DNA from 2 places in the Vibrio sp. TBV020 genome. Region 1 is predicted to be linked to the other one. Evidence: predicted binding sites of a transcription regulator. Region 1 holds the regulator's gene; the other holds the start of a gene.
What was found. Region 1 encodes PurR, which represses purine synthesis genes. Its sites were predicted from a motif close to TNANGNAAACGTTTNCNTNA; they were not measured.
Positions count from the first base shown of each region.

Region 1 (4,434 bases):
CTTTGTAAGCATATCGTCCCTTACATGTGGTTATACAGCCTATTTGCCTACATCGTGATGCCGCAACGTGCTCAAAAAGAATCCCGCCACTTATTCATTCGCGAAGCAAAGAAGCTGTGTCAGAAAGAATTCAAACGTTGGTTCATTTTGACAGCGGAAGTAAACCCGCTAATGCGCTACTTCAAAGATAGAGAATTGCCAATTCCGACACTCTATCTAATGGGGGATAGAGACTACATGTTTATCCAGCCTGTGAAGGAAATGGTCGCGGCGCATAGTGACAGCCAGCTACTTGAGATAGAAAACTGTGGTCATGTGTGCAACGTGGAGCGCCCAGAAGAGTTCAACCAACACTCTATTGCGTTTATAAAAGAGCAAATTGAAACAAGATAGCGAACGGCTTAAGGGGCGCTGTTCCCACATTGCCAACATGCGCCAAATTGCCCTTCATTCTGCTCACCACACTCTATACATTCCCAACCCTGACCTTCCTGAGTCGTTTGGTACTCTTGGATAAGTTGTGAGGCCTTTAAGTGGTCTTTATCGTTAAGTAGCCAGATGTATGGCTCACTATTTTCTCCAAATGGGACTTCCCCTTGAAGTCCAAAAATTCCTTCTCCTCGAACTTCACACTGCACTTGTTCCGTTTTTAGAAGCTCACAAACAATATGAGCTTCGGTTGGTGTGGCTGCTGAAAATATTTTCATTAAACACTTCCGTTTGATGCTGATGGCTCAGTTCTAAATTTTGCCATTACCCATTTCGCGATAACAGGGAACAGTCCAAGTAGGGCAAATGAGGCTAAAACAGTAGGGGAAACTATCCCTGATAGACTGTCGATCTGAGCAAGCTGAGTACCTGCATTAATGTAAACCGCAGTGCCTGGCAACATACCAAGTTGACTCACAAGGTAGTATCTAGCGGTTGAAATTGGGGTAAGTCCCATTAACAAGTTGATTAAGAAAAATGGGAACACTGGGATTAGGCGTAGTGAAAACAGGTAGAAAGCGCCATCCTTTTCAACACCTTTATTGATAGCAGATAACTTCTCTCCAAACTTACCTTGTACCCAATCACGTAGTAAAAATCGACTGCTTAAAAAGGCTAACGTAGCACCAATTGCACTGGCAAATGAAACGATAAGTAACCCGGTTGAAAAACCGAAAAGAGCTCCACCTAATAAAGTGACAACAGCGGCACCGGGTATAGAGAATGCAGTGATTGCCACATAGGCTAAGAAATAGGTAAGTGCTGCGACAATAAAGTTGTTTCTGATGTACTGTGCAAGTTCTGCTTGTTGTGCTTTAGCATTTTCTAACGTTAGGTACTGGCCAAAGTTCATTCCAAGGAAAACAATAAGTAAAACAAAGATAATGCCTAGTATGATTTTTTTATTCATGAGCTGCTCCATCAAGAATCATGGCCGATTAAACAAAGTGTTAATAGACTAGACAGGGAAAGCAAGCAGTAAATTTCAATAAAGACAAAAAAGTCAGCACAATGGCTGACTTTTTAAAATAGGAAATGAAATTGCGTTAGCGACTTAATTGGCTTAAGAGCTCTTCGCGACGGCTATGAGGAATTACAGACCAATGAGTACCATTGATTGCGCCTTCCAATGCCCAGAGCAACTCGACATTGACGTCTGAAGAGTGTGAAGATTGAATCGCTTTGAAGGCGTCCACTGCTCCAGTTGCTTCTAGGTTCTCAACGCTATCAATCCCTGCTTTCTTGAGCATTCGTTCAGTTGCGAGTCTCAAATTAGGCAGATCTTTTAGGCGGTTTGGTTTAGCTTTCGCTTGTTTTTTCTTTTCACTGTTTGCTGCCGAAAGTGCAGCCTGGGCAATCTCAAGAGTCTTTGAAGTATCGTCGAAGCAATCATCGCCTAAAGCGAAGTATTTTGTGACGACGGGAAAGCCACGTTTTTTATAAACGTAAGGTTCTAAACTGAGAGATTTAAATTGCGTTGCAAGTGCATCGTCTGCCCGAACGTGCAACTTATCATTGACGACTAATGCAAACATAGTGTCGTCGGCAAAAATACCGAAGCCACCAAACATTGAGCGAGACTTTATTAAGCCTAGGGGCTCAAACAGTCGCATTGAGTCTTTTAGTATTGGTTTATCCATGCTGTGTATTCTCGGTGTATATGTATACGCCACCAATTCAGGTCCGAGAGAGTAGCAAAATTATGCAGGCTTTTTGTCAATCAGGTGTCATACGAGTACAAGAATACTCAATATAACGTGTGCATATTTACCATCGGCAACCCCGCTACCAGACAAATCAATTGTTTAAGGCCGGAGGCTTTGCGTCCCATTCTTTCGAAATGGTTTGCCCTGTTCGTGGCATAATCGAACAATAATAAGGATAAATGGATTTTGGGCAGAACATCACGCCTGAATAGGATAAGTGTGATCTTGGTTCAATAAATAGAGCCTAACTTATACACTTAGCCAATAAGATTTGTTGGCTAAGTGTATGTCAAATAAGTTATTTCTTAATGTTTTGTACGGTATTTCTTTCAACGATTTCAGGGTGCATTTCAAAGATACGCTTTTCATGCTCTTTGTCTTTAATGCGCTCTAGTAGAATTTCGAAAGCGTTTTTACCTACACGACGTTTTGGTTGGTGAACTGTCGTCAGCGGTGGTGAGAAGTACTCTGCCAGTTCGATGTTGTCGTAGCCAATTACAGACATATCTTCTGGAATGCGAATACCTTTCTGCTGCAAGCGGCTCATTAAGCCAAGGGCCATCGTGTCGTTGAAGCAGAAAATTGCAGTTGGCTTTTTGTCCATAGCAACGATTTGATCTGCTGCAAGTACAGCGGTATCACACTCGAAGTTACCTTCTAGAATCCAATCTTCGTTAACTGGTAGGTTCGCTTCATTCATCGCACGCTTGAAGCCACGAATACGTTCCTGACATGCAGCTTTTTCAAAGTGACCACTTAGGCAGGCGACGTCTGTATGACCGCGTTCGATCAAGTATTTCGTCGCTAAGTAGCCGCCTTCTTCTGAGTTATCGATGATCTTGTCTGCTTGTGAGCTCTCTGGGCCCCAGTCCATAACTACTTTAGGGATGTCTTTGTGACGGTCGAGCATCTCACTTAACTCTTCTGTTAAGTCAGAACACATAACAAGAATGCCATCAACGCGCTTTTCAGCCAGCATGCGAATGTAGTCGCGCTGCTTCTCATAGATACCACCCGTGTTACACAAGATCAGCGTATAGCCTTGGCGGTAACAGTAGCTCTCTACACCATCTATGACTTCAGAGAAGAAAAGGTTCGTTGACTGAGTCACTAGCATACCAATCGTACGTGTCGTATTGCACTTCAGGCTACGTGCAACGGCACTAGGTGCGTAGTTCAGTTCAGTCACTGCTTCCATTACTTTTTCTTGCGTAGCTTCAGCAACAAAGCGAGTTTTATTAATTACATGTGACACAGTTGTCGTCGATACACCAGCAAGGCGAGCAACGTCTTTTATAGTGGCCATAAGGTTCTGTCCTGTCGATGACTGCCTTGAGTTAATATTCAGTTTAGAATATTTAGGCAGAAAGTATCAGAAACACAAAAACCGCTCTATTTAGCGGTTTGTATTTGATTCGTTTGTTTTTATCGTTTGCGGTCACAATATTAGACCGCAAAACACTTAAGAGCAAACAAAAAACGCTAGTGCAACCTGCGAGAGGTCACAATGTTTGTCTTTATTCGCCTAGCAGATAGCGGCAATCCAACTCTAAGAAAGCGACTGTCAATGTGCTAATAGCTGAGTAGAAACCAAACTCATCGAATTTCTGGCACTTGTTTGAGAACTGTGGCACCCAGCTCAACAGATGCTGCTGAATAAATGCTTCTTGAGCCTTGAATGCCTCTTCTAGTTGGCTTTCATCTTCCGATTTATTTGAACCCACGATTAAGTTACCCAAGAAATCGAGTTCAATTGCAATGTGATCGGCTGGTTCGTTGAGTTTTTTGTCTACCTCGACGCCATGCTCGGCCATTAATGCTTCCATCTCTTTGGCTGGAGTGTCATTCAGTAGACCCGATTTACCAATGTACATAGACGCGTATGGAAGTGCTGAGTCCTTATCGGATTTTAAGAAAAGGTCACAAAAGTCTGCAGCTAGCTCTAATTGAGCATCTTCACGATCCATTAGTCGGTTCAGCGCATCCGTAATACGGGTGATAGCAGGCTTTAGTTGTTCGTTCTCACCCAATCCAGTTAAGAAAGTACGAATCTCTGGTGATTGGTATTGTGCGATATTTTCTTCAGTTAGCTCAGTTGCGAAAAGGCTAGATAGCCACCAATAGATTTCTGCACGTTGTTCGTTAAATGTTTTGATTTCTTTCATTAGGTATTACTCCCCAAATAATTACCGATATTGTAACGAATAAAAATGAATAGCGGTAACGGCTTGTATGACAA
Region 1 covers NZ_JBEEAQ010000003.1:1,224,142-1,228,575, forward strand. The annotation lists gene AAFX28_RS13580 (alpha/beta fold hydrolase) at 1-393, shown strand, start outside; gene AAFX28_RS13585 (putative signal transducing protein) at 402-707, opposite strand; gene AAFX28_RS13590 (TVP38/TMEM64 family protein) at 707-1,399, opposite strand; gene AAFX28_RS13595 (TfoX/Sxy family DNA transformation protein) at 1,536-2,129, opposite strand; cyclic di-GMP riboswitch class I at 2,262-2,349, opposite strand; gene purR (HTH-type transcriptional repressor PurR) at 2,494-3,501, opposite strand; gene torD (molecular chaperone TorD) at 3,713-4,360, opposite strand.

Region 2 (4,434 bases), 1.6 Mb from region 1:
GAACTAACCCAAAAGTGATTACTTTTGCTTACGATTGATAGGCTCAACGAATTGGATTGACATATCCCAAGGCTGCTCAATCCACGTGTCTTGTGCGATATCAACAACGTAATCATCAAGTAGCTCAACACCTGCTGGCTTAGCACAAACGGCAATCAATTTTGCTTTAGGGTACATTTCGCGAAGTTTACGCGCTGTATCACCACTGTCCACTAGGTCTTCAACGATTAGGAAACCTTCGCCGTCACCTTCTGGTGCTTTAACAACTGTCATATCACGCTGGTGATCATGGTCGTAGCTAGAGATACAGATTGTATCTACATGACGAATACCTAGCTCACGCGCTAGGATAGCGCCAGGAACAAGGCCGCCACGGCTCACAGCCCAAATGCCTTTCCACTGCTCTGCTGGCATTTGTTTTTCTGCCAATTCACGACAAAGTGTGTGCATTTGGTCCCAAGTGATAATGAATTTCTTAGCCATTGTAATAACCTAATAATTTAAAAAATCTGCATCCCCGCAAAGCATCTAAGATGAAATGATTGCAACAGGCAAGCTGGGGAAAAGCTACGCAAACGTTTATTTTACCGAAAGTGCAGCATAATACCAATGCCATAAATAAAATGTTCAGCATGAATAAGCAGAACTTTGATAGCACTGGTAGAGATTTAACTCTCTAGACAAAAAGAATCGCTATAGTAGCGGTGGCTACTATAGCGATAGTGTATTTAACTCATATATTGCCAATGGATATTTCCACCAGCTGAGCTAGTTAAGCAATCAAGTACTTAATAATGAATACTGCAGCTAGAACCCAAACACTCACAGATACTTCGCGGCCACGACCACTTAGCAATTTGATTGCAGCATAAGAGATAAAGCCCAGTGCGATGCCTTCAGCAATTGAGTAAGTCAGTGGCATCAGTAGACAAGTCACAACTACAGGTGCTGCCTCTGTTAGGTCACGCCAGTCAACACTTACTAGGCCAGACATCATTAGGATAGCAACGTAAAATAGTGCGCCAGCTGTAGCGTACGCTGGAATCATACCTGCTAGCGGAGAGAAGAACAGCGCTAGTAGGAACATAACACCAACAACGACCGCCGTTAGACCAGTACGACCACCTGCAGCAACACCAGCTGTTGATTCAACATAAGAGGTTGTGCTTGAAGTACCTAACATTGCACCCACAGACGTCGCTGTTGAGTCAGCAAGTAAAGCCTTGCTTAAACGAGGAAGCTTGCCATCTTCTTTGATTAGATCAGCTTTCGTTGCAACACCAACTAGCGTACCGGCTGTATCAAATAGGTCAACGAATAGGAAAGCAAAAACAACTGAAATCATACCGACTTCAAATACGTCAGCGATGTTCATTTCCATTAGAGTTGGTGCAATGCTTGGTGGCGCTGACATAACTCCGCCCCACTGAACGTCGCCCATTAGCAAACCAATCGCAGTGATCACTAGAATAGCGATCATCACCGCACCACGCACACCGCGGTATACCAGTGCAATTGTTAAAAAGAAGCCAAGTGCTGCAAGAGCTTGTTGTAGACCAGTAATGTTACCAAGGCTCACCAAGGTCGCTGGGTTATCTACCACAATGCCTGAATTTTGTAGGCCGATAAACGCTAAGAAAAGACCGATACCTGCAGAGATACCTGTTCGCAATGACATTGGGATAGAGTTTATGATCCACTCACGTACTTTGAATACGCTCAACGCCATAAATATAACACCCGATACGAATACTGCACCAAGCGCTACTTGCCACGAGTGACCCATACCTAGCACAACGCCGTAGGTAAAGAATGCATTCAGACCCATACCCGGAGCCAAAGCAATTGGGTAGTTGGCAACAAAGCCCATGATGAAACAGCCGATAGCAGCTGCAAGACAGGTAGCGACAAAAACAGCACCTTTATCCATACCTGCGTCAGCAAGCATTGCTGGGTTAACAAAGATGATGTAAGCCATTGTCAGGAAGGTCGTAATACCTGCAATCACCTCAGTTTTGACGTTAGTGCCATTTTCACTGAGTTTGAATAGTTTTTCGAACATAATCGAATCCTAAAAGGTAAAAAGTAAACGGTTGCGTAATCGATTGGCGTGAATTATAGAGTCAACAAATAGTAAATTCCAGATAGAATTAAGACTCTAACTAATATTTCTCAGACCAAATTAGAAAATCAATCGATTACATTGTTCGAACACACAAACAAAACTCTTACTAATCAACAACTAAAAACAATTTCATTTTTTAAGGAAAAAAGGTGTTTTTTTGTACCATGTTGCAAACTTTCATTGTGAATTAAGTACCATTTACGATAAACAATATGAGTTTATGCGAATAAAATTCAGGCCATTGGAACTAGCACAGGAAAGCATTAACTTTGAACAAGTGAAATGAGGTATTTGAGAGATAAAAAAACGCCACTCAAGTTGAGTGGCGGTTGAATCATGTCAGCAAAAATTAAGCTGCTGAAAAAAAATTCCAATAATAGGGGTGAACATACTCTGTTCGAGAGTCACAAACCTCGGATTAGTAACCGAAGCTTGTTGGATAAGTAAACGTACCTGTGTAAACAGAGCTGTTTAGCCAGAACGTTGCACTTGGTAAACCTTTCATAACTATCACCTTCTAAATCAATTAAAACAGATTACAAATATTGATTTCTCAGTTCCTTGGAGGCGACAAATCGGACTCATCCTTTGAGCATTTTCTCTTCGCTTTCGAAGTTGGTTACTAATATACCCCAAAGAAAATTAATTACAACCTTTTGCGTGATAAATATCACATAAAAATCAAAAATTGATTTAAATCAAAACTAAACTGTAATTAAGTTACATAAAAATCAATAAAGCAGAGAAGTTAACAACAAATCATACGAATTAAGGTGCGTAAACGTTTTCGTGTAAAATCCTCAATCTGTGACTGTTATTGAGGTTTCCATTTCTCTTTTACTACTCCCCAAAGGCTGGTAGTGATATCCTGTGGCCTCTATTTAATAGGTCAGATTTAGCTTTTTGTTCTGATGATAAAACCTTATCACGTTACAAGATCTGGCATTATTCTTTTTAAGGAGTCATCCGTGTCTGAATTCCATTCTGAAATCAGCAGCTTATCACCTGCACCACTATGGCAGTTTTTCGATAAGATCTGTTCTATCCCTCACCCTTCTAAGCATGAAGAGGCACTTGCTCAATACATTATTGGTTGGGCGAAAGAGCAAGGTTTAGACGTTCGTCGCGATCCAACAGGTAACGTATTCATTAAAAAACCTGCAACGCCGGGTATGGAAACGAAAAAGGGTGTTGTTCTTCAAGCACACATCGACATGGTGCCGCAGAAGAATGAAGACACAGATCATGACTTCACAAAAGACCCAATCCAACCATACATTGATGGCGAGTGGGTAACGGCAAAAGGCACTACCTTAGGCGCAGACAACGGTATGGGCATGGCTTCATGTCTAGCAGTACTTGCTTCAACCGACATTAAACACGGCCCTATTGAAGTGCTACTTACCGTTGATGAAGAAGCAGGCATGACCGGTGCTTTTGGCCTAGAAGCGGGCTGGTTAGAAGGTGATATCCTTCTTAACACTGATTCAGAGCAGGAAGGCGAAGTCTACATGGGCTGTGCCGGTGGTATCGATGGTGAAATGACGTTTGATATTAGCCGTGAAGCGATTCCGGCCGGTTATGTCACTCGCCAACTGATCCTTAAAGGCCTTAAAGGTGGCCACTCAGGTTGTGATATTCACACAGGTCGCGGCAACGCAAATAAACTAGTCGCACGCTTCTTAGCTGGTCACGCACAAGAGCTGGATCTACGCCTAGTTGAATTCCGTGGTGGTAGTCTACGTAACGCAATTCCTCGTGAAGCGTTTGTAACAGTGGCGGTTCCTGCTGAAAATGAAGCAAAACTGGCTGAACTGTTTGAGTTCTACACTAACCTACTAAAAACTGAACTAGGTAAAGTAGAAACAGACATTGTTTCTTTCAACGAATCAATCGACACTGACGCTCAAGTTCTGGTAGTTGCTGACCAACAACGCTTCATTGCAGCGCTAAACGCTTGTCCAAATGGCGTGATCCGCATGAGCGATGAAATCGAAGGTGTAGTAGAAACCTCTCTTAACGTTGGTGTTATCACTACTGAAGAGAACCAAATTCAAGTTCTTTGTCTTGTTCGCTCACTTATCGACTCTGGCCGCCAACAAGTTGAAGGCATGCTAGCTTCAGTTGCTGAACTGGCAGGCGCAAGCATTGAGTTCTCTGGTGCTTACCCAGGTTGGAAGCCTGACGCAGATTCAGAAATCATGGCAATCTTCCGTGATATGTACGAAGGCATCTATGGCCACAAGCCAAACATTATGGTAATTCACGCAGGTCTTGAGTGTGGTCTATTTAAAGAACCTTACCCGAAT
Region 2 covers NZ_JBEEAQ010000003.1:2,797,520-2,801,953, forward strand. The annotation lists gene tet(34) (oxytetracycline resistance phosphoribosyltransferase domain-containing protein Tet(34)) at 19-483, opposite strand; gene AAFX28_RS20825 (NCS2 family permease) at 773-2,062, opposite strand; gene AAFX28_RS20830 (aminoacyl-histidine dipeptidase) at 3,094-4,434, shown strand, end outside.
Region 2: a site for PurR is predicted at 2,082-2,101, ahead of AAFX28_RS20825 (NCS2 family permease). Genes of this name have one in related genera too.